DNA from 4 places in the Terribacillus sp. 7520-G genome. Region 1 is predicted to be linked to each of the others. Evidence: riboswitches for the same ligand, from Rfam matches in the RefSeq annotation. Region 1 holds a riboswitch; each other region holds the start of a gene.
The links. A riboswitch is a leader RNA that binds a small molecule or an ion and turns the genes downstream of it on or off. The one in region 1 is predicted to bind S-adenosylmethionine.

Region 2: linked by a shared signal. The riboswitch ahead of CHH53_RS11605 (homoserine dehydrogenase) and the one ahead of CHH53_RS10080 (PLP-dependent aspartate aminotransferase family protein) in region 1 are both predicted to bind S-adenosylmethionine.
Region 3: linked by a shared signal. The riboswitch ahead of CHH53_RS06675 (Na+/H+ antiporter NhaC family protein) and the one ahead of CHH53_RS10080 (PLP-dependent aspartate aminotransferase family protein) in region 1 are both predicted to bind S-adenosylmethionine.
Region 4: linked by a shared signal. The riboswitch ahead of CHH53_RS01190 (LLM class flavin-dependent oxidoreductase) and the one ahead of CHH53_RS10080 (PLP-dependent aspartate aminotransferase family protein) in region 1 are both predicted to bind S-adenosylmethionine.

Annotation. Positions count from the first base shown of each region.
Region 1 is NZ_NQFP01000026.1:4,702-12,874, forward strand. Features, by position in the region: gene CHH53_RS10060 (2-keto-3-deoxygluconate permease) at 1-968, shown strand, start outside; gene acsA (acetate--CoA ligase) at 1,066-2,751, opposite strand; gene CHH53_RS10070 (ABC transporter ATP-binding protein) at 2,711-3,463, opposite strand; gene CHH53_RS17655 (ABC transporter permease) at 3,480-4,256, opposite strand; gene CHH53_RS17660 (aliphatic sulfonate ABC transporter substrate-binding protein) at 4,263-5,264, opposite strand; gene CHH53_RS10080 (PLP-dependent aspartate aminotransferase family protein) at 5,257-7,047, opposite strand; SAM riboswitch class I at 7,120-7,228, opposite strand; gene metX (homoserine O-acetyltransferase MetX) at 7,227-8,173, opposite strand, start outside.
Region 2 is NZ_NQFP01000030.1:45,427-52,271, forward strand. Features, by position in the region: gene CHH53_RS11580 (thiamine phosphate synthase) at 1-380, shown strand, start outside; gene thiO (glycine oxidase ThiO) at 364-1,485, shown strand; gene thiS (sulfur carrier protein ThiS) at 1,482-1,685, shown strand; gene CHH53_RS11595 (thiazole synthase) at 1,689-2,453, shown strand; gene CHH53_RS11600 (ThiF family adenylyltransferase) at 2,453-3,463, shown strand; SAM riboswitch class I at 3,535-3,631, shown strand; gene CHH53_RS11605 (homoserine dehydrogenase) at 3,716-4,843, shown strand; gene CHH53_RS11610 (GNAT family N-acetyltransferase) at 4,917-5,369, opposite strand; gene CHH53_RS11615 (universal stress protein) at 5,425-5,844, opposite strand; gene CHH53_RS11620 (SulP family inorganic anion transporter) at 5,859-6,845, opposite strand, start outside.
Region 3 is NZ_NQFP01000015.1:168,891-177,063, forward strand. Features, by position in the region: gene CHH53_RS06655 (sigma 54-interacting transcriptional regulator) at 1-817, opposite strand, end outside; gene CHH53_RS06660 (DUF294 nucleotidyltransferase-like domain-containing protein) at 918-2,831, shown strand; gene CHH53_RS06665 (3'-5' exonuclease) at 2,828-3,577, shown strand; gene CHH53_RS06670 (aspartate kinase) at 3,594-4,943, opposite strand; gene CHH53_RS06675 (Na+/H+ antiporter NhaC family protein) at 5,261-6,541, opposite strand; SAM riboswitch class I at 6,635-6,742, opposite strand; gene CHH53_RS06680 (DeoR/GlpR family DNA-binding transcription regulator) at 7,118-7,879, opposite strand; gene rhaA (L-rhamnose isomerase) at 7,933-8,173, opposite strand, start outside.
Region 4 is NZ_NQFP01000001.1:249,001-257,173, reverse strand. Features, by position in the region: gene CHH53_RS01200 (NAD(P)-dependent oxidoreductase) at 25-885, opposite strand; gene CHH53_RS01195 (LLM class flavin-dependent oxidoreductase) at 990-1,997, shown strand; SAM riboswitch class I at 2,045-2,156, shown strand; gene CHH53_RS01190 (LLM class flavin-dependent oxidoreductase) at 2,260-3,279, shown strand; gene CHH53_RS01185 (NUDIX hydrolase) at 3,352-3,942, shown strand; gene CHH53_RS01180 (aminopeptidase) at 3,981-5,210, opposite strand; gene CHH53_RS01175 (C40 family peptidase) at 5,263-5,769, opposite strand; gene CHH53_RS01170 (2OG-Fe dioxygenase family protein) at 5,878-6,630, shown strand; gene CHH53_RS01165 (GNAT family N-acetyltransferase) at 6,650-7,159, shown strand; gene CHH53_RS01160 (histidine phosphatase family protein) at 7,166-7,714, opposite strand; gene CHH53_RS01155 (ring-cleaving dioxygenase) at 7,836-8,173, shown strand, end outside.

The sequences.
Region 1 (8,173 bases):
CAGTTTTAAACACATTTGCTCCTGATTTGCTTCGTATAGGAAACTTTACGCAAGCATTGTTTGTCGATGGTGCTTCCACACTGATTGCATTGTTCCTTTTATGCACCGGGGCACAAATCAATTTGAAATCATTTGGTCGTTCTTTAGGAAAAGGAGCTACATTACTATTCACTAAATGGGCAGTCGGAGCATTATTCGGATTGCTTGCCATCCTGTTTGCAGGAGAAGACGGATTGTGGCTGGGTATTGCGCCTATCGCCATGATTGCAGCAATGACTAACAGTAACGGCGGAATGTTCGTTGCACTTGTCGGTCAATACGGCAGCAAAGAAGACAGAGCGGCTTATTCTTTATTGGCACTCAATGATGGCCCTTTCCTTACAATGGTTGCCTTGTCCGTCTTCGGCGCGATGGGTTTTGTAAACGGTTTATTCTCGATCACTTCCTTCATCGCCGTACTTCTTCCCATCGTTGTCGGTATGGTTCTTGGTAATTTAGATGAAAATATGCGTCAGTTCCTTGAACGAGGAAGCTCCATGCTGATACCATTCTTTGCTTTTGCACTCGGAATGAGCATCGATTTCCGATCCATTATCGAAGGTGGTTTAAGCGGTATCATCCTTGGGCTGTTGACTGTATTCGTAACAGGTACTGCCGGCTACTTCGTGTTCAAGGCTCTCAAATGGAATCCGATTGTTGGTGCAGCAGAAGGTTCAACTGCTGGTAATGCAGTAGCGACACCAGCAGCGATCGCAGCAGCTAATGCAAGCTTTGCATCCGTAGTGGACATAGCTACAGTACAGGTTGCCGCCTCAGTTGTGACCACAGCAGTCCTGCTTCCGCTCTATGTCGGTTTCTTGGTGAAACGTTTGGAGAAAAAAGGCTATAAATTCGAACAAGACGCCCAAACAGAGTCAGGAAATGGTCATTCTGGAACAATGACCAACCAGGTGGGAAATCAAGCTTAAGGGCTTACGTAATATACAGAAGGTTCGTTTCGGAAATGACATCAACGGCCCTAGTGAGCGGGAAATATAAGAACAAGTGCTTTTAAAAACGCCCTCCTCATTCGGAAGGCGTTTTTAAAGCTAATTCTTTTTCCAATTCCCACTGCTTCAATTGCCGGCGCAAAATCTTTCCGCTGATTTGTGTTTTAGGCAGCTCTTCCATCACTTCGATCTCTCTCGGCGCAGCATGGGCGGCCAGGTTTTTACGGACGAACAAACGCAGTGATTCGAGCAGCTCCGGTGTCTCCTCATAGCCATCACGCAATGTGATGAATGCTTTGACGATCTCCCCGCGGACAGGATCGGGTTTCCCGATCACACCCGCTTCTGCCACAGCGGGATGTTCAATCAGCTTGCTTTCCACTTCGAATGGTCCGATTCGCTCCCCGGAGGAATTGATCATATCGTCATTCCGTCCTTGGAAAAAGATATAACCGTCTTCATCCTTCAAAGCCAAATCCCCGGAAATATACCAGCCTGGATAGACAAAGTAACTATCATACTTGCCCCTGTCGCCCCAGATATCATGCATCAGTCCTGGCCATGGAGTCTTGACGGCCAGCTGGCCAATCGTATTGGGCGGCAATTCGTTCCCTTCTTCATCCAGGATGCCGACCTGGATACCTGGGAATGCACGTCCCATCGAACCAGGCTTAATAGGTTCCGAGGGCAGGTTGACGATGATATGCCCACCCGTTTCCGTCATCCACCACGTATCATGGATTCGCAGCTGCAAGTTTTCCCAAGCCCATGTGATGACTTCCGGATTGAGCGGCTCTCCGACACTGAGGATGTGACGCAAGCTGGAAAGATCATAATCCTTATACAAATCACCTTTTGCTTTCAGCAGACGAAAAGCAGTCGGGGCGCTGTAAAGTGTCGTCACTTTCAGGTCTTCAATGATTTTATACCAAGATTCCGCCTTGAATCTCCCTCCTTGAATGACGATTGTCGCCCTGTTCAGCCAAGGGGCGAAGAGCCCATAAACGCTACCCGTGACCCAGCCTGGATGGGAGGTGCACCAATAGACATCATCATCCTGTATATCCAGTACCCATTTCCCCGAAATAGCATGATGGATCAAAGAACGATGTACATGCAGCACGCCCTTCGGCTTCCCGGTCGAACCGCTTGTGTAATGAATCAGCAGACCGTCTTCTTTGTCAACCCACTCCACGTCTCCGGAAATGGACGAATCGGGCTGAGCGGCATTCATGTCTTCTATTAATAGGATTTCCTTCAAGGAAGGGATATCCTCTGCAGGTACCCGCTTGATCAAATCCTGATCTGTAATGAGCAGGGTACCGCCGCAATCATTGATACGATCCCGTACAGCATCTTCCATGAATGCCTCGAACAGCGGTCCCGCAATGGCACCGATCCGGATCGTTGCCAAGATGGCAACATAGCATTCGGGATTTTTCGGAAGAAAGATGAAAACACGGTCTCCTTTGGCTACACCATGCGAGCGGAGGACTTTTGCATAGTGTTCGATTTTTTGCTGCAGTTCCGCAAATGTCAGACTGGATTCCAGCACTCCGTCCTTCACATAATGCAATGCAGTCTTTGCGCCATAGCCTTCTGCTACATGGCGGTCGACAGCTTCATAGGAAGCGTTGCATTTTCCGTTTTTTCTGCTGAGCAGTTCTTCTTCAAGCGCTTTCCAGTCGTGACTGCTCACTGCCTCTTGATAGCTTGGCAGATTATGCTTTCTGTCCGATTTCGGTGACAAGGTTATAGTCATAAATCTGTTCCTTCCCTTCCAGTAAATCCAGTATGTCTTCCTTCCATTTTCCGAGTGCCGCACTGCCGCGGGAGCGCGGCCTTGATAATGCTATTTTCAGATCCTTTGCCAACGTGGATGGCCTGCCTTGTAAAAGCAAGACACGATCGCTCAAATACAGGGCTTCGTCGATATCATGCGTGACGAGGATGATCGTCGTGCCGAATTCCTCCCAAATCTTCAAGAGGAGCTCTTGCAGCTGCATCTTTGTGAATGCATCCAATGCACTGAATGGCTCATCCAGCAGCAGGATATCCGGTTCCGTGACAAGGGCGCGGGCAATGGCAGCCCGCTGTGCCATCCCTCCCGAAAGCTCACGCGGATATAGTTTTTCTGCTTCCTTCAGCCCTACCAGCTCCAAATACCGGCGAGCTTTTTCTTCATTGTTTTTCCGGTCGCCATTCAAGCCGAAAGCGGCATTGGCCAATACCGTTTTCCACGGCAAGAGCCGCGGCTCCTGAAAGATAAACCCGACACGCTGGTCGGATGGGATGGTGATGTTCCCTTCATAATCCGGATCCAGTCCGGCCAGGGCCCGCAGGACTGTACTTTTACCGCAGCCGCTTGTACCGAGAAGGCTGACGATTTCTCCTTTTCCGACTGTGAAATTCACTTGCTGTATAACCTGCTTTTCCCCAAAACGCCTTCCCAGCTTATCCACTTGCAATGTCATGCTGAATCCTCCCTTGTCATTTCGCTAATACGGTATCCTGCCAATGAAGTGATCGTTTCTGGATGAGCTTCAACACCCAATCCGTCAATTTCCCAAGCAGGGCAAACAAGAAAATGCTGGCAATGATCACATCGGGAGCGTATGTGTTCTGCCCTAAAATAAGAAGATAGCCAAGCCCTTGGCTGGCACCCATGATTTCCGCAGCAACGACGAACATCCACCCCAGGCCAAGACCACTGCGCAATCCGGTAAGGAAAGAAGGCAATGATGCAGGAAGGATGATCCTTCTTACGAGAGCCATCCCATCCAGCCCATACATCCTTCCTACTTCGATCAGCTTACGATCAACGCCGCGAATCCCATCGACGATGTTCAAATAGACCGGGAAGAATACGCCGACCGCGATCAATGTCACCTTCGACGGTTCGCCGATCCCCATCCAGAGGATGAATAAAGGCACCCACGCCAGTGAAGGTATCGAACGGAACGCTTGAATCAGCGGATCAAAAAACTTTTCGGCAAGCTCCGAATAACCTACAAGGGTTCCCAAAAGGATAGCTGCTGCGGTTCCGATGATGAAACCGATGAATAAACGGTAAACGGTAAGCAATACATGATCCTGCAGAGTGCCATCCTGCAAATAAGCGATGATCGTTGACAGGATCTTACTCGGGGCAGGAAGCTGATAGGCAGGAATGACTCCTGCCCTGCTCAATACTTCCCACGCTGCCAGCAGGACAATCGGCAGCAAGGAACCAAGCAGTGCAGGATGCGTCCTTAATTTCTTCCACATAAATCATCATTCCTCCCCAAGATCTTCTGCGTATTTCGGTTCGATATAACTATCCACCGTTTCCGCTACATCTTTGCTGCCTTTCCATAGATTCGCTTTTTCCAGGACAGCACCTGATTGATTCAGGATCTCCCGCTGGGTATCACCCGGGACGGATTCCGAGAAATCATTACGTTCCAGCTGCTTTGCTGCTACTTCCTGGCTGATATTTGCCTCTTTGGCAACAATTTCAGCTGTCTCTTCCGGATTTTCTTCGATCCAGGCCCTTGCTTTGTCATAAAGCTTCAAGACTTCCTTCACTTCTTCGGGATGATTCTCAGCGAATTCTTCGCGGACATTCAGGAAATTATAAGTGTTGAAATCTTCGTTTCGATAGAATAATTGCGTATCACTTTCCAATTCCAGCTTTGCCATATGGGGATCAAGGCCTGCCCATACATCCACATCACCGGAAAGCAGCGCACTCGCTCCATCGGCATGCTGCAAATTGACGATTTGGACATCTTGTTCATCCAGACCTGCTTCCTGCAAGGAACGCTGCAGGAAGATATATGGATCGGTACCGACAGTTGCGGCTACCTTTTTCCCCTTGAGATCGGCCGGCTCCTTGATGTCGCTATCCTTTGTTGTGACCAATGCTGTCCACTCCGGCTTCGATGCCAGGTATATACCTTTTATCGGATTGCCATTCGCCTTGGCGAGCAAGGCCGCACTGCCTGCTGTGGAACCAAAATCCACACTGTTGCTGTTCAGGAATTCCAGTGCCTTGTTGCTCCCTTGACTTAGTGTCCAAGTCACCTCGATGCCTTGATCCTTGAACGCTTCTTCTGCCCAGCCTTTATTTTTGATCACCAAGCTGGCCGGGGAATAATAGGCGTAATCCAAACGAATCTGTTTAAGGTCTCCTGATGCTGAGCTTGAATTACCGCAGGCTGCCAGGAAGACAACCGCTAAAACGCTGAGTAAAGCTAGTAAACTTCTTTTATCTATGAGGGGAATCTTATTCATCGATTGCTACTCCTTTATCATCCAGTTCGCATGCATAGGTGCTGATCGTTCCGCGCAAGCGCTGCGCTTCTTTATAGGTGCAGCGGTTGTGGACCACTTCCAATCCCGCTTCACGCGCAATCGCGGCTGCTTCCGGGGAGACGACACCTTCCTGCAGCCAGAATATTTCCGGACGGACCTCGGCTGCTTCCTTTGCCAGCTCCACAGCCGCTTCCGGACTGCGGAAGATTTGGGCTATATCGATTTTCCCTGGTACACTTTTCAAATCCGGGTAAGCTTTCTCTCCCAGGACAGTTGTTTCGGCAGGATTTACCGGGATGATTTTGTAACCGAGGCGCTGCATCTTCCGAGCCAAACGATTGCTTGGACGCTGCTCCTTGCTGCTCAGCCCTACTACTGCAATCGTTTTTTGGCGCCCTTGGGCATCCGTTGCACTGCCGAGCGCTTCCCGGATGACAGCTTCATCATTGATCACGATTTTCCGGGATTCCGAACGGAATCCAGTAGCCTTCTCCAATGCACGATCCAAATCATGGATAAGATCATCCACTGCTTCAATCCCGACGGACAGCCGCACCAATTCCTCTTTTACCCCCGTAGCTGCCAATCCCTCGGCATCCAGCTGCAGATGTGTCGTGGAGGCAGGGTGGATGATCAATGATTTGGCATCGCCCACATTGGCAACATGGGACCAAAGGGCGACATTATTGATCAAAGCAGCACCAGCTTCCCTGCCTCCCTTGATGCCAAAGTTGACAATGGAACCAGCACCGGATGGAAGCACTCTTTTGGCGATTTCATGGGATGGATGGCTGCTGAGCCCCGGATAAGCGACCCAATCGACTGCCGGATGCCGTTCAAGGTAATCTGCCAGCTTTTCTGCATTTTGTACATGGCGTTCCACTCGTAAATGCAATGTCTCCAAGCCTTGGATCAGCTGCCATGCATTGAACGGACTAAGGGCAGCCCCAAGATCGCGCAGCAATTGGACACGCAATTTTGTACTGAAAGCAAGCGTACCGAAGTCAAATGCATAGCGGATGCCATTGTAACTCGGATCCGGCTCGGTGAATGTCGGAAACTTCGGTGAATTCCAATCAAATCGGCCCCCATCGACGATCAATCCCCCGATGGAAGTACCATGACCGCCGATCCATTTCGTTGCACTGTGCACGACGATATCCGCACCAAGCGTTATCGGTTTGCTAAGGATAGGTGTGGCAAACGTACTGTCGACAATGAGGGGGATCCCGGCATCATGTGCCACTTCCGCGACTGCTTCCACATCCAGCACATGCAGGCTGGGATTTCCGATGATTTCTGCAAATACAGCTTTTGTTTTGTCTGTGATCGCCGCGCGGAATGCCTCCGGATCGGTCGGATCGACGAATTTGACAGTGATTCCGTAGCGAGGGAGCGTAGTCTGGAATAGGTTATACGTCCCTCCGTATAAATTCGTTGCTGCTACGATTTCATCCCCGGCGCTTGCCAGATTGAGGATGCTGTAGCTGATGGCTGCCATTCCGGATGCAACACCGACTGCTGCGACGCCATCTTCCAGCAAAGCAATTCGTTTTTCCAGAACATCGACGGTAGGGTTGCCGATTCGGGAATAGATATTTCCCGGCTCATCCAGTGCGAATAGACGCTCTGCATGATCTGTATCATGGAACAAGTAAGAAGTGGTCTGGTAAAGCGGCACCGCTCTTGAGCCTGTCGTCGGATCCGGCGCTTGCCCGCCATGCAATGCTAGTGTTTCTGCTTTATATACTTGATCTGTCATTTTGTCATTCCTCCAGTTTATATAGATGAAAAAAGCAGCTCCCGGTAAGAAGCTGCTGCTTATGCACGAAACTCCTTATCTCCCAAACTTCCGTTTGCTGGATGTAGCACCTTAAAAGCCATTTCCGCTTACAGGTTGCCGGGTTTCATCGGGCCAGTCCCTCCACCTCTCTTGATAAGTCAATATGAAATTTTCATCGGCTGCTCGAGTACCTCCCTGATATGGTGTCCCCACTTCTCGAACTCCAGCAGAAAACCATCATGCCCATAGATTGTATCCACATCCACATGCCTTCCCCTTGGAACTGCCGCAGCAAAGCGGCTTATCTCCTCTGGAGGAAATAGCAGATCTCTTGAAAATCCGAATGTCAGCACAATTGCGTCTATTCTCCGGGCGGCTGCTTGCCATCCTCCTCTTCCCCTGCCGATATCATGACTGTTCATCGCTTCCAATAAAGTCATATAGCAGTTGGCATCAAAGCGATTGACCAGCTTCTCTCCTTGATAGTTCAAATACGATTCCACCTCGTAAGCTGCATCATCCCTCCGGGAGGCAGCACGGCGGAAACGTTCATTATATTGATGGTCGGAACGGTAAGTAAGCATCCCCACCATCCGCGCAAGTCCGAGACCGGCCGCAGGTAATCTGTCCGGTGTATAGTATCCATCGTTCCAATCGGGATCGGAGGTGATGGCTGTCTTAGCCAAATGGTTATACGCAATCGCATAATCACTCACAAAGGGGGTTGCTGCGAGCGGAATCAGCACATCCATGAAATCAGGGTACATGACGCCCCATTCCAGTACTTGCATCCCTCCCAATGATCCGCCGATTACTGCCTTTAGATGAGCAATTCCCAGTTTCTCCAAGGCAAGACGCTGCACCAAAACCATGTCCCTGATCGTTATTGCCGGAAAGGCTGCCGCATACCTGCTTCCCGAATCCGGGTTTACCGACAATGCACTCGTTGTCCCATTGCACCCGCCCAATACATTGAATGTAATCACTTGGTATCGGCGGGTATCGATGTATCCGCCCGGCTGCAGCAATCCATTCCACCATCCAGTTGCTGCATCAGTTCCGATTGCAAACTGATCTCCCGTCAACGCATGACAGACAAGCACCG
Region 2 (6,845 bases), on a different contig from region 1:
TACCAGGGCACGGACTGCCATTGAAAGAGTTGAAAAGGCAGTATCCGGAGCTGCGGATCGGGGCTCCCGTCCATTCATTTGAGGAAGCCATGGAGGCAGAAGCAGCTGGTGCGGCATACGTGTTATATGGTCATTGTTTTCCAACGGCAAGCAAGCAGGGGAAAGCCCCTCAGCCGCTATCCAATCCAGTGCGAATCCGGCAGAGCATCCAAGTGCCGATGTATGGGATAGGAGGAATCACGGCAGAGAGGTTAGCTGTGCTGAAAGCGCTTGAATTGGATGGCGCTGCTGTAATGAGCGGTATTTTTTCAGCAAAACAACCGCTTGAGGCTGTAAAGGAATTAAGGGAGGAGTGTTCACGTCTTGAAGCAATCCAGTGAGGTAGCTGTGGTTGGAGGGGGTATCATCGGCAGTGCAATCGCTTATTATTTGGCAAAGGCAGGGCACCGGGTCGATTTATTCGAAGCCGGACAGATTGGGTCAGGCTCGACACGAGCCGCAGCGGGCATGCTAGGCGCCCATTCGGAGTATAAAGAGTTCGGTGCTTTGCTTTATTCCTTTGCCCGGACTAGCCAACAGCTGTACGAAGAAGCGGAAGCCGATATACGTGCGCTTACAGGGATAGATATCGAACGGCGTACAGGCGGATTACTGCAGCTTGTTTTTACGGCAGAAGAAAGAGCAAGGCTATCCGATATTTGTTCCTTGGAAGGTGTGACGTGGCTGGACCGAGCTGCTGCGGAAAAAGAAGTGCCGGGGCTGACCAAGTCCCTGGAAGGAGCGATCCATATAGCGGACGATGTACATGTCACACCAGCCATTGCCTGCAGAGGATTCTGTTCGGCAGCCAAAATATCAGGAGCCCGTATACATGCGTTCACTCGAGTGGAAGGCATTGCAAAGGAAGATGGGCAATATCGGATACAGACCTCCAAGGGAGAATGGCAGGCGGAGTATGTGGTCATTGCCGGCGGGGTATGGAGTAATGCCCTTTTGCAGCGGATTGGCTTGGGGACACCAATGTATCCGGTGAAAGGGGAATGCATCGCTGTCACCAATACAGAGATACCGCTCTCCTGCAGTTTATTCCATGACCAGCATTATATTGTTCCTCGGAACAATGATGAGCTGATCATCGGTGCAACAAAGGTCAGGGGAGATTGGAGTACAGAGCCGACATCCGGGGGTATACACAGGGTCATGGAGAAGGCGAGACAGATGCTGCCGGGGATAGATAAGATGCCTTTTCTCAGAAGCTGGGCCGGTCTCAGACCTCAGACGATCGATGGCAAGCCGCTGATCGGGGAGCATCCAGAGATGAAGGGATTATTCATTGCTGCTGGTCATCAGCGCAATGGGATTCTGCTTGCGCCGGTTACAGGTAAGATGATCTGTGACTTGATTGACGGTAAGGCAGTTCCGGAAGTATGGATGGAAGCGTTTCGAGTCGACCGACTGCATACCGATGAGGAGGTATTGATGTGAGCATTCAACTGAATGGCAGGCAGCATGCATTATCCGCTGACATCCGGAATATCGCCCAGCTGCTGTCATCCCTTTCTTTGGAGAATAGGATTGTGATTGTCGAACTGAACAACGAAATCATCGATAAATCTGCCTATGCAGATCAGCCTATAAGAGATGGCGATAAAGTCGAATTGATTCATTTTGTCGGAGGAGGATGAACGATGTTACAAATCGCAGATAAGACATTTGCTTCCCGTTTGCTGCTGGGGACAGGTAAATACCCGTCATTCGAGGTTCAAAAAGAGGCTGTCGATGTTTCAAAGGCGGAGATACTGACATTTGCGGTACGCCGGATGGATATTTTCGAGCCGTCCCAGCCGAATTTCCTTGAGCAGCTTGATTTGAAACGGTATACCTTGCTGCCGAATACGGCAGGTGCCAAAACGGCAGAGGAGGCTGTCCGTATCGCCAGGCTGGCGAAGGCCTCCGGCTTATGCGATATGGTGAAGGTGGAGGTGATCGGCTGTGATAGGACGTTGCTTCCTGATCCAGTCGAAACGCTGCGGGCAGCTGAAATGTTGTTGGAGGAGGGTTTCATTGTCCTTCCTTACACGTCGGATGATGTTGTGCTGGCCAAGCGGCTCATCGATTTGGGGGTGCATGCCATCATGCCGGGTGCATCGCCGATTGGTTCGGGAAAAGGTATCATCAATCCCTTCAATCTTCGTATGATCGTGGAACAGAGCAGCGTACCAGTGATTGTCGATGCGGGCATTGGTTCTCCGAAGGATGCTGCTTATGCCATGGAGCTCGGGGCTGATGGTGTCTTGCTGAATACAGCAGTTTCCGGTGCCCGGGACCCTGTGAAGATGGCGCGTGCAATGAAGCTGGCAATCGAAGCGGGCAGAATGGGGTTCGAAGCAGGCAGAATCCCGGAGAAGGACTATGCTGCAGCCAGCAGCCCGAGTGAAGGATTGTTTACCTGATGCGGGATCGTTATCGGAAGCAGGAATTGTTTATCGGCAAGGAAGGGCAGGCACGGGTCGAGAACGGTAGAATCGTGTTGATCGGCATGGGCGCATTGGGCTCTGCTTCAGCAGAAATGCTAGTGCGGGCAGGCATCGGGGAGCTGGTGCTCATTGATCGGGATTATGTCGAGCTTCATAATCTTCAGCGCCAGCAGCTGTATACGGAAGAAGATGCTGCTGCCTATTTGCCAAAAGCAGCAGCAGCAGCGAAACGACTAAAGGCTATCAATCAGCATGTAACGGTAAAACCAGTAATCGAAAATGTCGATCATCATAATATCGAGCAGCTGATGGAAGGTGCGGATGTGATTCTGGATGCTGCAGACAATTTTGAGACCCGGCTGATTGTAAATGATGCAGCGCTGAAGCATGATATCCCTTTCTTATACGGAGCTTGTGTCGGAAGCTATGGTGTGACATATCCGGTGCTGGGAGACAAAGCTTCCCCATGTTTGCATTGTCTCCTCGAGCAGCTTCCTGAGCAAAGTGAAACATGTGATACGGCAGGAATCATCAGTCCCATTGTCCAATGGGTGGCGTCCATGCAGGTGACACAGGCATTGCGGCTTCTATCCGGTCAAAAAGTAACGCCGGAATTATCTGCGTTTGATATTTGGACGGGTGATTACTCGAGAGTGGACGTACGGGGGCTGAGGGATTCAAGCTGTCCCAGCTGCAGCACAAATGCCACACTGCCCTTTCTGGACGGTGCCAGACAGACGAGGATGGATGTATTATGCGGCAGGGAAGCTGTCCATATCCGGCCTGGTGCCAAGAAATCACTGGATCTGCCGGCTTTGTCAGAGGAATGGGCTTCTGCGGTCGATCATGTCACTGCCAATGAACATTTGCTCGCCTTGCACTACAAAGGCCATCGGATTGTGTTATTTGCCGATGGGCGGGCAATCGTTCATGGCGTAAATGATATCGCCCGGGCGCGTTCCCTTTATGACAGTCTGGTCGGCTGATATTGTGTGAATTTTCAGTTGACGATGTATCTTATTCATGCTAAACTCCTTCATAACAAACGAATACAAAACTCTTATCAAGAGTGGCGGAGGGACTGGCCCGATGATGCCCGGCAACCTGCAAGTTAATCTTAGACTTGTATAGGTGCTAATTCCTGCAGATGAGAGAAGACACAGTGCGGTTCATTCGTCTCCCTGTCCTCTCAGGGAGGCTTTTTTTATGCGTAAAATCACTCGAAGGAGGCAGCAAGGATGACAGCAGTTAAAATTGGATTGATAGGTTATGGTACCGTAGGCAGCGCAGTGGGGAGGACAATCCGCTCCCATCAGGAGAATCTGCAGACGATATTCGGGAAAGAAGTACAGGTGGCGGGTGTATTGGTGCGCGATAAACAGAAGTATGCAGGGCAAGTCACGGATGCACTTCTCACCGACGAAGCAGCGGAGCTTTTTGCAATCGAAAAGCTCGATGTAATCATCGAAGCGAGTGTGGGCATCGAGCCTGCCTTCAGCTATCTGAGTGAGGCAATCCATCGCGGCTGTCATATCATCACGGCGAATAAAGAGCTGATTGCATCCCGCGGGGCAGAACTAAAGCGATTGGCAAAGCAAAAAGGTGTCAGGCTGGAATATGAAGCAGCAGTGGCAGGCGGTGTCCCGGTAATCGGCACACTGAAGCAGCTCCTGCATATCAATCGTGTTGTCAAAGTGGAGGCGATATTGAATGGCACCTCCAATTTCATCCTGACTGAAATGGCCGATAAAGGATTGATATTTGAAGATGCACTGCGGCTTGCGCAGGAAGCCGGATTTGCAGAGGCGGATCCAGCCAACGATGTGGATGGCTGGGATGCTTTTTATAAACTGATGGTCCTGAGTGATTTATTATTCGAGGCCCAGCCGGATTGGGAAAAAGTGACGCGCAGGGGAATCCGGTCCGTTTCCGCGCAGGATATCCAGGAGGCAGCAGGAAGAGGCTGGAAAATAAAGCATGTTGCAACGCTTGAAAATGCAGGAGGGGAAGTCACAGCCTCTGTCGAACCGGTGATATTATCTGCAGATCATCCGCTGTACAGTGTCGATGGAGTGGATAATGCCGTGTGTATCGAAGGTGACCTGGTTGGCAAGCTGAAGCTCCAGGGTCCGGGTGCTGGTGCCTTGCCGACAGCAAGCGCCATTGTCGAGGATTTGGCTAATCTCGTCCATAAGCGAAAAGAGGTCGTTGTAAAACGGGAAATCCGATTTACCGAGAAAAAAGAGAAAGTACCTTTCGTCCATTTACCGACTGGTGAGACTGTTTCTATACACGCAGAAAGCGTAGAATCCAATGGACACTTTTATCGGGTTGCTTCCAGGGCACCAGCTAAGGCGGAGGCTTGATCTTCTGCGCTTGCCCTTTATTACGCAAGGAAATCGATGAAGCGATTGTTTATCATAGTGTGGACACTCAAATTTAAAGCTCATATGAAAAACGAATCATATCCCTGCACTGGATGCCATTTTCATGAATCGGTTCGTCGTAATGCCGGAGGAAATGATCCCGGTCGATTCCAGTCATGCGAAAGCCGCATTTCTGGTAGAAGGCGATTTGATCGATGCTGGAGTTGCCTGTTCCCACTTCCAAGAAGGCAAAGCCTTTTGCGCGGGCCTGTTCCATCGCATGACGGATGAGTTTTTTTCCGATACCTTTTCCTTGATGGGCTTCTCTGATTGAGATATTGATTATTTCTGCAGTGTCTTCCCTGTTCTTCACCAGGACATAGATGCCGAGAATGTGATTTTCTTTTTCAGCGACATAGCTGCTGCCTTCGCGAAGGTAAGCGGCAATTTGATTTTTAGAGGGATCGGCTTCGAGGAGAAGATCCATTGGCGGCGTTTCTGTTGGCTGGAGCTTTCTTATCTTCATTGTCTTACTCCTTTCCTTAGTAAAATAAAAGGCTGCCGGTATCCGGCAGCCTTTGTCATTTAACGATCATCACGGAGCATTTGGCTCGTTTTACGACACGGCTGCTGACGCTGCCGAGTACGATTTCCTGGAGAGGATTCAGTCCGCGGCTGCCGATGATGATGAGGTCGGCTTTCGTGTCACGTGCGTGCTCAAGGATCATTGAGGCTGGCTCGCCATGCTTCATGATCAATTTGTAATGGATGGATGCAGCTTCGAATGCATCGCGGAATCGCTGGAGTTTCTCCTCGCGCTTGCTCTGGAGCTGGATTGGATCGCTGCTGTGCAGGACATCCGCTTTTGTCTTTTCATAATCCAGGACTTGAATTCCCTCGACATGTGTTTCAGGCTGCAGCTTTGCCAGCTGGATTGCGTGCTCTGCTGCGAGAAAAGAATGATCGGAACCGTCGATTGCCACTACGATTTTCTTATACATGGATGCACCGCCTTTTAATGGTTTGATACTTTCACATATGCCGAATCGCTGGTTGTCAATCTGTGCATCAGTGCCTGACTGTCATTATTCAAGCCTTCCAAGGTGACAGTCGTCCCTTTCTCCCTGAATTTTAGCACGACTTTGTCAATCGCTGCCACTGCGGAGTCATCCCAGACATGCGTATTTGTAAAATCAAGGGTCACTTGTTTTACTGGATCCTCATAAGAGAAGCCATTCATGAAATCGGTCACGGAGGCAAAGAAAAGCTGGCCTGTGATAGCATATCGGATATGGTCTTTGCCAGTACTTTCTTCGATTTTCACTTTTGAAATCTTGGCAACGAAGAAAATGGCACTCAGCAGGATACCGATGAATACACCGATGGATAAATTATGCGTGGCTACCACCGCGATGACGGTCACGACCATGACAGCCGAATCCGACAAAGGCACGCGTGTGAGGCTGCGCAGTGAGTGCCAATCAAATGTACCGATGGAAACCATGATCATGACACCGACAAGTGCAGGCATTGGAATCATTACGACCCAGTCTCCCAAAACAAGGATGAGGAACATCAGGAATATACCTGCGACAAGGGTGGAAAGACGTCCGCGCCCGCCGGATTTGACGTTGATGACGGACTGTCCGATCATCGCACAGCCTGCCATGCCGCCGAAAAAGCCTGTCACGATATTGGCAATGCCCTGTCCGCGAGCTTCCTTGTTTTTATTGCTATCGGTATCTGTCATGTCATCGACAATCGATGCTGTCAGCAAGGATTCCAGCAGCCCGACGATCGACAGCGCCAATGCCGTCGGGAAGATGATTTGCAAGGTCTCCAAGCTGAAGGGGATATCAGGAATCAAGAAAGAAGGCAATGCTTGTTTGATTTCACCCAAGTCACCTACAGTCCGGACATCGAGATGCAATACGATGGACAGAATGGTCATTGCCAGAATGGCTACCAGGGGTGCCGGCACGGCCTTCGTGACGTAAGGGAA
Region 3 (8,173 bases), on a different contig from region 1:
TCTGCTCAGGTGTATAGCCGGTGAGCCGCGTGTATGCAGGGTTGACGATCAAACCGATGCCATTTTCATCGACGACGCTGATTGCCTCCTGCGAGGAATCGATGATGGCTTCCAGCATCGATTTCACTTCCCGGACATCGGTGAGTTTTTCCGCCAATGCAACGATGTCGATTGTTTTCTTCATTACGATGAAAGCTCCTGTCACTGCCCCCTGATCATTTTCAAGCGGGGCACAGGTATAGACAATCTGTATCCCGGAAGGAAGCATGAGCTGTTCATCCACAAAACGCTCCCTTGTCCGGATGGTTTCAGGAAGCCTCGAACCGGGTAGTAGATTTTCTATGGGTTTCCCTATCAGCTGGGGTTTCTTGCTGCCAAGCAGTTTTTCAGCTGCTTCGTTCACATACATAATCTCGTCCTGGCGATCGATGCACAGGACCCCCTCATGCAAGTACTCCAGCGTCTTGGTGCGAAATTGCTGGTTATTATATGTAGAAGTTTTCTCTGTATCTTCTTTAGATGCGAATGCAAGCATCAGTTGTGCACTTTGACCAGATATGATCTCTGCCTTGCAGTTTATCGGATCAAGATAATCTGACAATCTTTCTGAGGTTTCCAGCACAAAGTCGACCTGCTCGAGCGATTCTGCCGTCAGGTCTTTCCAAAGTGGGATATTCAGTCGTTCCGCTTGATATTTTATAATCGGGGTCGGGCTTTTAACGGCCATACCGGCTATCCGGAAAGACTCTGACCGCTGGAACAGTTTGATTAATTGAACTGTTTCCTCTCCGGCACCAATAATGAGTATTTGTTTCATCTATGATCACATCCTGCAAAGTTTTGCACATATATAGCTTATAACACCCTGCAGAAATTAGCAATAATAAGATTTTTGACATGCAAGGAGTGACTTATTCTTGAAAGAATTAGCTCAATTATACGCCAATACCCTGCCCTTCTCCCTTTTGGATGATCAAGAAAGGATCCGTCTATTTGATCAGGCAGAAATAAAGGAATTCCAAATAAATGAATACATCATCAGCGCGGATGAAGATACCGCCCATACCAACGTGCACTATTTTGTAGCAGGAGTTGCAAAAAATTTCATTTATCAGGCCAACGGGAAGCAAGTAGCCGTCCGCTATGATTATCCAGGTGACTTCGCAGGTCTTTTGACATTATTGACCGAGGGCGAGATGCAAATCGCCGTTCAGGCATCCGAAAAAACAAAATCGATTGTCTTTCCCAAGGCCAGCTTCCAGCAGACGATGCAGCAGGACTCTCGCTTTTCCCAAGCAATCCTGGAGAGAATCAGTCAATTGATGAAAAGCTTATATGAGGAAGTGAAATACAAGACAAGCGATTTGACTGATCGAACGGAACCTGCCCTTTATAAGAAAAGGGTATCCAGCTTCATGGAGCGTCCTGTTTTCATCCACCCGGAAGAAACAGTCTACGCAGCAGCGGAACTCCTGAAAAATGCCGAAACAGAAGGAATTGCCGTAAGCCGCGACAAGCAGGAAATCGAAGGGATGATCGGCTACCGTCAAATATTCGATGCTTTGAAAAATGGCAGATTGGATGCGCCGGTGGAGCAAATCATGAACAAGGACTATTTTTTCGTCCAGGAACATGACTTCATTTATGATGCCCTATCGTATCTGAAACATCACCCTGCCGCCGCCATACCTGTCCTGCACCGGAACCGGGTCGTCGGCTTTATCAGGCAATCCTCTTTATTGAGCGTCTCGAACAGTGTTTATTTCGAGCTCACTTACAGGGTTGCCAATGCGGATTCAATTGAAACATTGGCCAGCCTGAGCCCAGTGAACAATAAACAATTCCAATCATTCATTCGGCAGCTTGTGGACGAGCGGATGTATGGCTATGATATCGCCGAACTGATTTCCAGCTATAACGATCGCCTGCATCGTCAGATTATCCAGCTGGCAGAAAGGGAAATGGTCATGGAAGGCTATGGCCGTCCAAAAATCAACTATTGCTTCATTGTCATGGGGAGCGAGGGCAGGAAGGAACAAGGTTTCAGCACAGACCAAGACAACGGGATCATTCTTGATGATTACAAGGAATTGAAGCATAAAGAAGAAATAGAAGTCTATTTCGAAAGATTGACAGAAAAAATCAACCATATGCTGGATGCCTGCGGTTTCCCTCTTTGCAGCGGAGGGATCATGGCCAAGGAACAGAAATGGCGGCATTCCCTCTCCCAATGGTTTGAAACGATCGATGATTGGCTGCGAAATCTGGATGCCCAGGAGGTACGTGATTTCACTATATTCATCGATTTCCGTCCTGTTTACGGGGACTTCGATCTAGCTTTCAAACTGCGCAGGAAATTGACCCTTGCCATGCAGCATGCATCCAGATTACAGCCGATGCTGATTCGTGATACGCTCCAAATACGCGTCCCTTTGCAAGCTTTCGGCCGTATTTCCACCAGCACGAGGAATCGGCATCTGAATCTGAAACAATCCGCCATGATGCAGATCGTGAACGCTGTAAGGATATACGCAGTAGGCTATGGAGTCGAAGATGTGCACACGATACGCCGGCTTCATGCCCTGACTTCCAATCATCATATGTCCAAAAATGACAGCGACACTGCCGCTCAGGCACTGCATGAACTGCTTCTTTTCCGATTGAAGCTGAACCTGCAGCAGCTCGAGGCCGGCGAGCCGCTTTCCACGCGCATTTCCGTGAAGGATTTGGATAAGTCAGAGAAACAAACGTTGAAAAATGCTTTAGCTGCTGCCAAAGGAATGCAGCAGGGGCTCGAGCTGAGACTTAATAGAAATAGGGTGAACGGATGATGATCGACTTACAGCTTTTCCGTTATATACTCTATGGAAAAGTTACCATGCACGTAAAAAGAAAAGCGCATATCAATACCCGCATCCACCAGCGGCTGTATGAAAAGCTCACTGATTATCGTCCGGCTCCTTCTCTTCGGGATGTACCTTTCGAAGAACAGGATTTTACCGTCTTTGACCTGGAAACGACTGGACTGTTCCCTGATCTGGGACATGAAATCCTCTCGATCGGAGCAGTTCGCATGAAGGGAAATGTCATTCAATCAGAGGATGAATTCTATCAAATGACAAAGCCGCTGCTGAAGACGCCAAAGAAAATCATCAAGCTGACCAAGCTGGATCCCGACAAGATAGAAGAAGCACCATCATTCCCCGAGGCAATGGAGCGTTTCCTGGATTACAGCAAGGATACCATCCTTGTTGCCCATCCAGCTTCTTTCGATATCCGGTTCATCCAGACGATGCTGAAGCTGTATAAGCTTCCGCCATTGTCCTGTTACACACTTGATTCGCAGATGCTGGCGCGGATGTTTTTCAAAAAAAGGCAAAGCCGTCTGGACAGCTTGATCAGCCGCTTCCAAGTCCAGCAGCTGGAGCGCCATCACGCACTGGCAGATGCGAAGATGACCGCTGAGATTTTCGCGCACTTATTGAAGCTCGTATCCGAAAAAGGCATCAAGGATTATGCCGGGCTTCAGCTCCCGCTGGGAAAAATAAAAAGGAAAATCCGGACAACGCCATTTTAGGCGCTGTCCGGATTCTTTAATCCTGGAAAAATGCTTTGTACAATGATTGTACAGCCTCATTGATCTGATGGGCTTTGACACCGAACATCAAAGATACTTCAGAGGAACCTTGGTTGATCATTTCGATATTCACATTCGCATCGGTAAAAGCCTTTGTGGCTGTACTGGAAACACCGATTGTTTCGATCATCCCTTCCCCGACGATCATGATCATCGCAAGATCGCGGTCGATGGACACCTGATCGGCTTTCAGTTCCTCTTTGAGACGGCGGACGACCACTGCTTCTTTATCCGGCGGCAGCTGGCTTTCCCTGAGGATGACACTCATATCATCGATACCGGATGGAGCATGCTCAAAGGAAATGTTTTCTTCCTCGAGAATCTGCAATAGCTTCCGGCCGAAACCAAGCTCCCGGTTCATCAAGTATTTGCTGATATAGATGCTCAAGAAGCCTGTATCACTCGCAATGCCTATGACGGGATTTCCCGATACTTCCCTTTCCGCAACTATCATCGTTCCGGGTGCGGAAGGATTGTTCGTATTTTTCACACATACCGGTATTTTAGCTTGGAATGCCGGAATCAGTGCTTCGTCATGGAAGACAGAGAAGCCTGCATAAGATAACTCCCGCATTTCGCGATACGTCAATGTGTGGATTTCTTTAGGATTCTCCACGATATTCGGATTCACACTATAAACACTATCCACGTCTGTAAAGTTTTCATACAAGGAAGCCTTCACGCCTGCACTCACGATGGAGCCGGTGATATCCGAACCGCCTCTAGGGAAAGTGGCAAGTTTCCCCTCCTTCGTATAGCCAAAGAAACCAGGGATGACAAGCACCCCTTCCCGATCACGAAGTTTATATAAAAGCTCGAAGCTCTCATCAAGTATCCGTGCTCCTCCCAATTCCTCCCTCACAAGCAAACCTGCTTCTTGAGGGTTCACATAGGCAGCTTCGACACCTAATTTCTGAAGATATGCACTGAATACTTTTGCAAGGGAATCTTCCCCCGCCGCCTTCAATGCATCCATCTTGTTCACGGCAGGGATTGCATCGGACAGGATTCCATCCAGATGATCGGCTATCTGTCCGATAAGGTTATCATCAAGCTCCAATTCCTCGACGATGGATCGGAAACGCGATAGTACTTTTTCCACCTGTGTACTGACGTCTTCCCCTTTGTTGTGCGCCTCGCCTATTGCAATCAGCAAGTCCGTCACCTTCGTATCTGCTTTATCCCGTTTACCCGGTGCAGAAACGACGATGAACTTCCGCTCTTGATCGGCTTTCACGATTTGTGCTACTTTGCGGAGCTGCTCCGCACTTGCTACTGAACTACCACCAAATTTTGCTACCTTCATCTGTCTCTCTCCATTACGCTTTTTCTTTACATAAGTAAAATAGTATCACAGAGTTTCTTCTGCTGGCTATATGAAAGACATAATTTTGAGAAAAAATCGACAAAGATGGTTTACATAATAAAATTATGGTTAATAAAAGGCGTTTTCGGCTGTCCGATAAATGCCGTACCTGCAAACCAGAAATCCGATCGGATGACAACTGATTGCACCCAGATCCACTCATTCCATCCATTCCCGTCACCATTCCAGCCTTCTTTTCAATCCGAAATTCCTTGCATAAAAAACCGCACAGCCTTGCTGCTGTGCGGTCCACTTTTTCAGCTGTTCTTCTTCGGGTATCCGATAAGGATAGCGATGATTCCGCAGACACCGATGAGGATAGGATAGAAGGAGTATTGCAAAATGCTGACTGGTGATATACCAGCCACACCGGCAACCGCCAGTAATTGGCCGCCATATGGCAAAAGGCCTTGAATCGCACAGGAGAAAATATCCAATATACTTGCGGTCTTTCGCCGATCTATCCCGTATTGATCCGCAATGTTTTTAGCGAGCGGACCTACGATCAATATAGAAATTGTATTATTGGCCGTAGATAAATCAGTAACTCCAACCAGACCGGCAATGCTGAATTCAGCACCTTTTTTCGATTTAATCCTCCGTGTTGAAAGGTGAAGCAGGTAATCGATTCCGCCGTTATATTTAATGACCTCTACCATTCCTGCTATCAGTATTGCAAGGAAAGCAATCTCATACATATCTGCCATTCCTCCGCCCATCGTCTGCACAAGATCCATTACATGATAGCTGCCATCAACCAAGCCAACTGCTCCAGCTAAAACAACACCAGACGCCAGAACAAGGAAAACATTCATTCCAGATAATGCAAAGACAATAACCAGAATGTAAGGAAGTATTTTTACCCAGCTATAGCTTCCATGATCCACTTGAGCCGTCTCACCCATTGTCATAATGCCTAAGATGATGCTCGTTACAATAGCTGCCGGCAGGACAATCCAAAAGTTCACCTTGAATTTATCCTTCATTTGAACACCTTGTGATCGTACGGCAGTAATGGTTGTATCCGAGATAAAGGATAAATTATCACCAAACATGGAACCGCCAATGATCGCAGCCATTACCAGCGCCATCGAAAGATCGGTATGTTCGCTTATCCCCACTCCGATTGGAGCCAGCGCAACAATCGTACCCACCGAGGTACCCATTGCCAGGGAGATAAAGCAGGCTATGATGAATAAGCCCACGACAAGCAGGTTTTGCGGTACAAATGCTAACGCAAAGTTTACAGTGGAGTCTACTGCACCCATGCCCTCTGCCACCCCTGAAAAGGCACCAGCCAAAAGAAAGATAATGACCATCAGCATGACATTGGAGTTCCCTGCTCCTTGACAAAAGATGTCAACCTTCCGCGAAAATGATTCTTTCCGATTCATAGCAAGAGCGACAGCACCTGCAATGACAATCGCCACTAAGACAGGAAACGCATAAAAGTCACCTGTAATGACCCCTGAACCAATGAATAAAATCAAAAAAACAACAAATGGGATCAGCGCCCATGGATTTCCTTTCTTCATCATTCCACCTCCAAAAATAAAAGCGACAAGTCTTGTCCGTTTTTCCTCTCAAAAAAGGCCCCATCTTGACAAGCAAGAAGAGGCATCCTGGCACTTTTCTTATCTATCAAGCCTCGGCTTGCTGGAGTTGGCACAGCAACTTCATCATAAAGTTCCGCTGCCGAGATTTCATCGGGCCAGTCCCTCCATCTCTCTTAATAAGAAGAAAAAATCGATTTTTTTGTCACAATAAATAAGAGAATACAGGATTCGTATTGCTTTATCAACAAAAATCCCATGGTTATATTATACTTTCGAAGGGATATCGATAGGCAGTGGATAAGATAGGGATTTGTTTGCAAACCAAAAAGGCTGTCCATTAAGGACAACCTTTCAAGATGGACGTCGAAAGCAGAGAATCCATAAGCGGAGGCTTCTTATCCTCCGAGGGTCGCTGATGCAATAACCGCTTTCAGATCCGGTTAGGATTTCAGCAATTCAAGCGCTTACAAAAATCAACGAGTTCAGAGGGATAAATGCTATTTTATTCCTCATACCATGCTTAGCGACCCCGCAAGCTTAATCCTGCGGGGTCGGTGATTAGTTCACGGCTTGGAACTCGATGTTCTGTTTTTCAAAATGGTTGCTTGTGATGGAATCTATCCCTGTATCTGTGTAGACCTTCGAAATCCTATCCAGACCGGTGATTGTGGCGAAAGCACGCTTGCCGAATTTACTGGAATCGGCCAGGAGGATTGTTTGTTCCGCTATCTCGATCATTTGCTTCTTCACGATCGCCTGCTGTTCATTCGAGTCACTCAAACCATGCTCGAGATGGACACTCTTGCACGAAAGGAAAGTTTTATCTACATAATAGGTCGTCAATGATCTCTCCGTCAGCGGTCCGACATAGGATAATGATTTTGACAGCAGCTGTCCGCCGAGCGAAATGACACGGATCTGATCCTTTGTACTGCAGGCAAGTGCCACTTTGATACTGTTGGTTATGATCGTCAGCGGCATATTCGGCAATTCTTTTGCCATATACCATGCTGTCGTGCTGGCATCGAGAATGATTCGTTCCCCGGTGTGGATATCGGAGACTGCCGCTTTGGCAATCGCTTGCTTTTCCTGCATATGCATTACTTCGCGTGCTTCATGCGCAATCTCCGTTGCCCCTTCTTCGATCCGCACAGCTCCGCCATGACTGCGATGGAGCAGCTGCTCCTTTTCCAGCTTCTCGAGGTCGCGCCGTATCGTCTCCTCGGTCACATGGAAGAGGGAGCTAAGCTCGGTGACCCGGACGCTTGCCCGTTCGTTGACCAGCTCGACGATCTTCCTTTGTCTTTCTGCAACTAACATACCTTTTCCTGCCTTTACCACGTTTTGATTATAGTGTAGCATAATCTGGCGTGTTACCGGCGTGCCATTTCATTTCTTTCATACTCTTTGACATGCTGCCACCAGGCAGTTCCGCGGGGTACTTGCATTTCCTGACAGAAGTAATCCCAAATTGCGCCGAATGGGTAGCTTTTCAGTTCTTCCATCAGCATAAGCCTTTCCGTGAATTGCCCTTTCTCCTGATAGTCCTTCAGCTCTTCATGAGGCGTGAGAAGTGCATACAGCAGTGCCTTTTGCATATTGCGTGTCCCGATC
Region 4 (8,173 bases), on a different contig from region 1:
TTCGGATTCCGTGTCATTTTTGGGTCAATCCCTTGCCAAAAGTGCATAAACGGCGGCGACATCTTGCTTGCCATAGCCGTTCTTTTTCGCCAATGCGTACAGTTCCTTGACGCTGTTGGTCATCGGGAGGGGAGCACCTGCTTCATAGGCTGTTTCTGAAATCTGCTGTAAGTCCTTGTATGCATGTTCCAAAGGGAATTGGGGGTCGAAATCTTGATTGAGAATCGTATCCCGCTTACCGGCTTGGATATCACTCGTCACTGGCAAGGCAAGCAGGACATCCATCAAATGCTCCCGATCCAGACCGACTGCTTCACCGAAGCTGACAGCTTCAGATAAACCGGTCAAGGATTGGACGAGCAGCATATTGACTGCCAATTTGGTAGCTGAACCATTGCCATTTCCACCCATGTATTGGATGCTTTGTCCCATTTTCTCAAGCAGTGGGGTGATTTCTTTTACATCCTTTTCATCACCGCCGACAAGGAAGTGCAGCTTTCCTTGCTGAGCCGGTGCCTTGGATCCGGAAACGGGTGCATCGACAAAGCGGATATCATGAGCTCGAGCTGCTTTTGCCATCTCCTTCGTGAAAGCGGGCTTGACAGTGCTCGCATCGACCCATAAGCCATTCTTTTTCATGCCGCTGAAAAGTCCGTCTTCACCAAAGATGACAGCTTGGACTGCTCCTGGATCTGTCAGCATCGTAAATACGATATCAGCTTGCTCCCCGACTTCACGAGGCGAGTCAGCCCAGACAGCACCTTTGTCCATCAACGCGTGTGCTTTCTCTTTTGTACGGTTGAAAACGACTAATCGCTCTCCCTTTTCCAGCAGATTGGCAGCCATGTTTTCTCCCATTATTCCTAGTCCGATAAATCCGATCATATAAGCACCATCCTTTATATTGGAGTCTTTTCTAGCATACAGAAAAACGGATTGTTTTTAAAAGTCTTTCGCACAGGATATGATACAAAGAAGGAGTGAAGAAAATGAAGCTTAGTATATTGGATCAATCCCGGATCAAAGAAGATGGCAGTGCGGCAGAAGCACTGGAGGAAACGGTGCGGCTGGCTGAGCTGGCGGATCAGCTTGGCTATACACGATTCTGGGTTTCCGAGCATCACAGCGGCAGCCTGGCGCATAGCAGTCCAGAGCTTATGATGGGTCATCTGGCTGCACGGACGAGCCGCATCCGTATCGGTTCAGGCGGTGTCATGCTGCCTCATTATAGTGCGTATAAAGTGGCAGAAAATGCAAGATTGCTTGAAGCGCTCCATCCAGGAAGAATCGATCTTGGCATCGGAAGGGCGCCTGGTGGTATGCCGGCTGCGAAAAGAGCATTGCAGGAGCATAAATCTGTGCCGGAGGATTGGTATGATCAGCAGATACGGGACCTGCTTCATTACCTGGATATAAGAAAAGAAGACAAGCATCGGTTCGGCGACTTGCGGGCGATGCCTGAAATCGGCACCGCCCCATCTGTATGGCTGCTCGGCGGCAGTGCCGGAAGTGCAGGGCTTGCTGCGTATCATGGAATCGGATTCGCCTATGCGCAATTCATCCGTGGGGAAAAGGATGCAGCGGTGCTGGATGTATATCGAAAATCCTTCCGGAAGAATGAACAGGAGCCGCAAATGATGGTCAGTCTCTTCCTTTTCTGTGCAGAAACGACGGAAGCTGCAGAAGCCTTGGCCAAAAGTCATGAGGTTGCCTCGCTTTTGCAGGAGCAGGGAAGACCAGTGAAAGGGATGCTCCGCCCGGATACAGCGTCAGCCTATAAGCTGTCTCCTTATGAAAAGGAGCGCCTGGAAGACAACCGCCCGACCATGGTGATCGGGACACCTGATGAAGTACTTCAGCAATTGGATGAGCTGGAGAACTATTACGGAGCGGAGGTCGAGTTCATGCTGACCAGCCCCGTTTATGAAGAGAAAGCAAGACAAAATGGGTTCCGCCTGTTGATGGAGGCCCATCGGCGCCGCAGTTATTCTGTTTGAATCGGACACCGCTATTCTGGTATAGTAAGAGTGATAATTCATAAGAAATCTTATAACGAGTGGCGGAGGGAAAGGCCCGATGAAGCCCGGCAACCCACTGCAGGAGGGCAGTCCTGCAGGAAGGTGCTACGACCTGCAGCAAAAGCTGCGTGATAAGATGACGACGGCTGCAAACAATGGCTTCTTCTCATCGAAGAAGCTTTTTTAGTAGATTTGATGTGTCGTTCGGTAGGATTTCCTATGTGCAAAAGGAGTAATAACAATGAAATATGCATACTGGCAGCCAGTTTCAAACAGCTGGCTGCGTCATGTGGAGGATGGGGGGCCGCTGCGTTTGACGTGTGTCCAAGAAATAGCGCATATGGCGGAAACCTTGGGGTTCGATGCCGTATTCCTTCCAGATACTTACCTATACCAAGGGAAAAATGCCGATCAGAAGCTGGACTTTTGGGAAACGGCTGGAGCGATAGCAGAAGCAACCGATAAATTGCATATCATGGCAGCGGTCCGGCCCAGTATCGATCAGCCGGCAGAAGCTGCCAAGCAGGCGGTGAAGATCGACGGAATCAGCAATAGCCGCTTTTCCCTGGCAGTCGTTTCATTTCTGCGTGAAGAGGAAAGAAAGCGTCAAGCTGGCGATATAGAAGGAACGGAGGAATTCTATCTCCAGACAGAAGAATTCTTCGAAGTACTGCGGGGAGTCTGGACTGCCGGCAGCTACACATACGATGGACTGTACTATCAAGTGGAGCATGTCGATCATTTGCCTGCCGGAAAGAAAAAAGAGATTTCCCCTTTATATGCAGGCGGGGAAAGCGACTACTTACGCCAGACAATTGCCGAGACATGTGATGCGTATGTCATGAAGGGCGGCACAGTGCAGGAAGTGGCCAGTATGATTGCCGATATGCAGATTCGCCGGGAAGCATCTGGCAAGTCCGCGTTCACGGAGTTTGGCATGACAGCTTATGTCATATGCCGTGACTCAGAGGAAGAAGCCATCCAGGAATGGGAAAGGATTACCAGTTCCGACTATGAAGCATATGTAACGGAGGAGGAGCTGGCGCAGAAAAGCAGGATAAGTGACGATGCTGTTTCTGCCAGAGGACTGCGGCCAAACTTTGTCGGGACACCGATGCAGATTGCACAGCGGATACTGGCTTATGAGCACGCAGGTGTCAGCCTATTGCTGCTTCAGTTTTCCCCGCAAAAACGAGAGATGGAGCGTTTCGCCAAAGAAGTCATCCCATTGGTGGAGGAAATGCGGGAAGATTCCATTTAATTGGGAATGAGCGGTGGACAATCTTATTTTTATCGCGTACATTAGAAAAAAAGAGTGAGTATGGGGGAAACTATGGAGCTATTGACGATTTTCGATGGGCAGCACCGGGAAATAGGAGTGAAAGAAAGACAGGCAGTCCATCGCGATGGGGACTGGCATGAGACTTTCCACTGCTGGTTCGTGGAGCATGATGGTACAGAACCATACATTTATCTACAGCAGCGTTCTGCTAATAAAAGCGAATTTCCCGGGAAATACGACATTACTGCAGCTGGTCATCTGGGAAGCGGCGAAACGCCCGTAATAGGCGGCTTACGTGAGATACAGGAAGAATTGGGTGTCACGCTTCAGGAAAGTGATCTATTTTATAAAGGTATCATCCAAGAGGAATTATTCGCCAAGGATCTGATCGATCGGGAGTTCTGTCATCAATTTTTCTATTACTTGGAAGAATTGCCGGAGATCTTGCTGAATGAAGAAGTGATACAGATTGTCAGGATGAAGGTGAATGACTTGGAAAGACTCGTGGAAGGCAAAGCGAAAAGCGTGGAAGCGGAAATCGTTGCGGGAGCTCCCTGTCAGCGAATCGAGATTACACATGAAGAACTTTGCCCTCATCAGCTTGATTATTATCGGGAAGTCATCATGATCTGCCATACATAAAAAAGGAACAGCAATGCCGCTGTTCCTTTTTTATTTCATCAGAAAGCCCAATTCCCTTTTTCGAAGATGGGTTCGATTGTGCCATCCGGCGTTTCGCCTGTGATGGATAATTCCCCGGATCCGACCATGAAATCAACATGTGCCAGACTGTAGTTGAATCCGATCGACTCCAATTCCTCTTTCGATTTGCTGCGGGCATCCTTCACGCACATGCCGATTGCTTGTCCAAGTGCCAAATGGCAGGAAGCATTCTCATCGAATAATGTGTTGTTGAAGACGATGCCGGATTGGGAAATCGGTGATTGATGCGGCACGAGCGCAACCTCCCCAAGGAAGCGTGCGCCTTCATCGGTATCCAGCAGATTCTTGAGCGTGTCATAGCCTTTTTCTGCTGAGAAATCGACGACTTTGCCATTTTCGAAAGTTAGTGAAAAGTTCTCAAGCAAAGTGCCGGCATAATTCAAAGGTTTCGTACTGCTGACTGTCCCATTTACTCCATTTTTTACTGGGATAGTAAAAACTTCTTCTGTTGGAAGGTTTGGTATATATGTAGAGCCATCTTCTTTCATGAATTCTGCACAAGTCCAGAAGGATTCCGGATGCAGTTCAATCGTCAAATCGGTTCCAGGACCGGTATAATGCAGCTTGCGATAGTCGCGTGCATTCAAATGATCAGCGTTTTTCTTCATTGCCGCGACATGCTGTTCCCATAGCTCGACCGTATTTTCCTGATCGGAGCGGGTAGTGAAGAAGATTGCATCCCATAGCTTATCGACTGCTGCTTGTCCTTTCCGATCAGGGAAGACCGATTCAGCCCATTCGACAGTCGGAACGGAAGCGATGAGCCAGTTGACGCGTCCATTCGTCTTGTGAGCTTGATAGCCTTGTCTGGCTGCGCCCATTGCTTTCGTATAGCGGGCGACCCTTTCCGGATCGATACCATCAAAAAGAGATGGATTCGGCGTCTTCAGCTCCAGGAAGGCAGTATCGGCTGCTGCCAATTCTTCATAGACACGGCCGCGGAAAGGTGTGAAGTAATCCAAGTCCTCTTTCCGGGCATGCTTCACTTTTGCTTTCGTGATGTTATCATCCTGATAATCGACGATGACATCCCGCAAGCCAGCTTCATAGGCTTTCTCGGCAACGATCTTTGTAAATGGCGCAGCTGCCAAATCTGCAACTATCATCAGATCCTGCCCTTGCTTTACATTCAAGCCGATGTGCAGTAAAAGCTCGGCGTACTTTGCTAATTTTTGTTCGAATTGCATGAGAATCCCCCTTTAATCAACCTATCTTCATCATTTTACCAGAAAATTATGACTAGAGGCGGAACTCCAGGGAGAATTTTGCAATCGGATCAAAATGGGACGAGTGTTTGATATGACGCGGGAAGATCCAGCGCCGGGAAAGCTGTTTTGCCGCACTGGTCAAATCGGTGCCGGAACCGCTCCAAAAGGCCTGCCAGACGAACTTTGTGCAATAATTCCAATCTGTATCCTCCAGGGTGCGGCTGAATCTGTATCCTTTCATCAAGCTGATGGATTTCTCCGCCCATGCAGCTGCTCCTGTTGGATCCTTTTTTGGCCGGAGCAGGGTGATCGTTCCGCCATAGCGGTGGCGAGACAGGTAAGCGGCCAGAGATTCGGTGATCCCGCCGGATGGATGTGCATGAAAAATGCGACCATCAGGACCGGCAATGCCGGCATGGCTGAAGAAAAAGGTGGAGGGGCCAATCGAGCTGTAGAGTACATCTCCGGTCTGAAGCATCGTCTGTATGCTGTCAGCGGTTTGGTATAGCTTTTCCATTTCTGCTTTGGATTTCCTCATCGGGGTCACTCCTTGTTCAAATGTCACAAAATCTCAATCGAAAGCATGTTCCTTTAACCCTGCATGTATTATGATAGAGAAAGATTCTAGATTTGTGGAGGTTTAAGCATGCATGCATTAAAGAAACAAGGATACAGCATATATGATTTACAAAAGGATCTCGCGTATGACGGGATGGAGAAGGATTTAGCCGAGATACAGGCTGTTTTTGATACATTGCCTGCCGACAGCTATGCACCGGAACTGAACCGTTACCGCCGTTACTCCCGGGCAATCATCTTCGATAAAGACAATCGATTGGAATGGCTGCCGGGGATCGAACGGGAGAATGGAAGCATGGCGCAGTATTTCCAGGGCCGCTTCAATCCGGAATATGTCGATTCATATCGGGAATTCCCATCACTTCCCGACCATATCCTGGAAAATGAACTGTTGCAGAAAATCATCATGCATGATTATCACGAAACATTCTGGCGTAAAGAGGATCTGATCCTGCCGGTTCATGCTGGTGTTCATTTTGTCAAACTTGAGGTGACGGAGGATGGACAAGAGGGTGTATCCTCCCCGAACTTGATCCATCAGGACGGTGAGCCATTCACATTCGCCCATCTTATCAAACGCGACAATGTGGTTGGGGGCCTTAATATCATTGCGACTCCTGAATGTGCTGGCAAGCTGCCGGAAGATGCAGATTCCAGTCAATTCCACGAGAGCTTCGAGATTCATCGGCCGCTGGAGTCCTACGGGGTACATGACGAGGCAGTCAGTCACTACGTGAGCCCGATCAGAAAAGGGGACGCAAACCGCCCGGGTGTCCGTGCTGTCCTCTTGATCGATTTCCAGCCGACTGTACTGGCCTGAGCCCAGAAAGGGGATAGGGATGACAGCAACCATACGTGAAGCGAAGATGGCTGATTGTGGAAGGATCGGGGAAATCAGTACAAAAAGCTGGCGATTTGCTTATCAAAATATCTTGCCGGCTGACTATTTGGCTGCCATTCGTCCGGAAGATAGAGCAGCGCGCTTTGAAAAAGTACTTGCATCCGGCTCCCTTATGCTGGTTGCGGAAGTGGACGGAAGGATTGTCGGATTCCTCAGCGGGGGAAGATCCCGGGAAGATTTGCATCCGGATTATGCCGGTGAAGTATATGCCATATATCTTGATCCCGATCAAACGCAGCGCGGAATCGGCAAGATGCTTATACAATCTTTGGAGAAGCGGCTTGCTGCTGAAGGGATTCAGGGGATATTTGCTTGGATGCTTGCCGGTAATGATGCCCGGTACTTCTATGAAGCCCTTGGCGGAAAGAAGATCGCCGAGGGAAAGCTTGAGATAGAAGGTATCTCTTATCCCGAAATTGCATATGGATGGAAAATAGCGGACAGATGATGTCCGCTATTTTTTTAGGCGCAGGGACTCTGCCTGTATGTATCGCCGGCCATCAAAGGTGAGTTTCCAGATGGCTGGCATCGGCAGCTGCTTCCAGAAGGCATAATCAAATCTATCATCGTAATGGCCCAAGGCAAGCACCATCAGATTTCCATGCGTCCCGATGGCAATCCGTTTACCGGGATGAGCAGCAAGTATATCCTCCAATGCATCCACAACCCTCCGCCTTGCCGTCATATTCGATTCACCGCCAGGAAATTGGTACTCCTCATCAGACCATAAACGGTCCATGGCTCCCTGGAAGTCTTTTACCGGAGCGGGCGCAATCTGTCTTTCACGGAGCCGCTCATCCAGAGCAGCAGCGGATGGATCAGTTACGATTGTTTCCCATGCCCTCCGGTAAGGGCTGGAGATATATGTATCCACCTGTTCTGCTGCCAATAGTTTCCGGACTATCTTTGCGTCTGCATAACCTTGCTCGGATAATGTCCGGTTCCGTTCATCCGGCGTATAGATCGTGTGTGCGTGGCGTACAAGATACATCATTGTCAGCATAGCAATCCTCCCTTATGTATCATTCTATCAAATATAAAGGAAGGTATTTGCAATTTCATATGATCTAAGTTACATTTTGTAAGTAACTGATAAATCGTTCGTTTAGGAGGCGGAGCAGATGATGGAGCTTCACGGTATTCACCATGTGTCAGCCATAACAGCAAATGCGGCAAATAACTATGATTTTTATACAAGAGTGATGGGGATGCGCTTGGTCAAAAAGACTGTCAATCAAGACGACCCGTCCATGTATCATCTATTCTATGCTGACAAGCTTGGCAGTCCAGGAACGGATCTGACTTTTTTTGAGATTCACCGGGCGGGCAGGACATACATAGGCAACAATAGTATCTCCCTGACTTCCCTGCGTGTGGCATCGGATGAAGCAATCCGATATTGGGCCGGCAGATTGCAGGAATATGATATCCAGACCGAAGAGGCGGATCTGCAGGGCCGCAA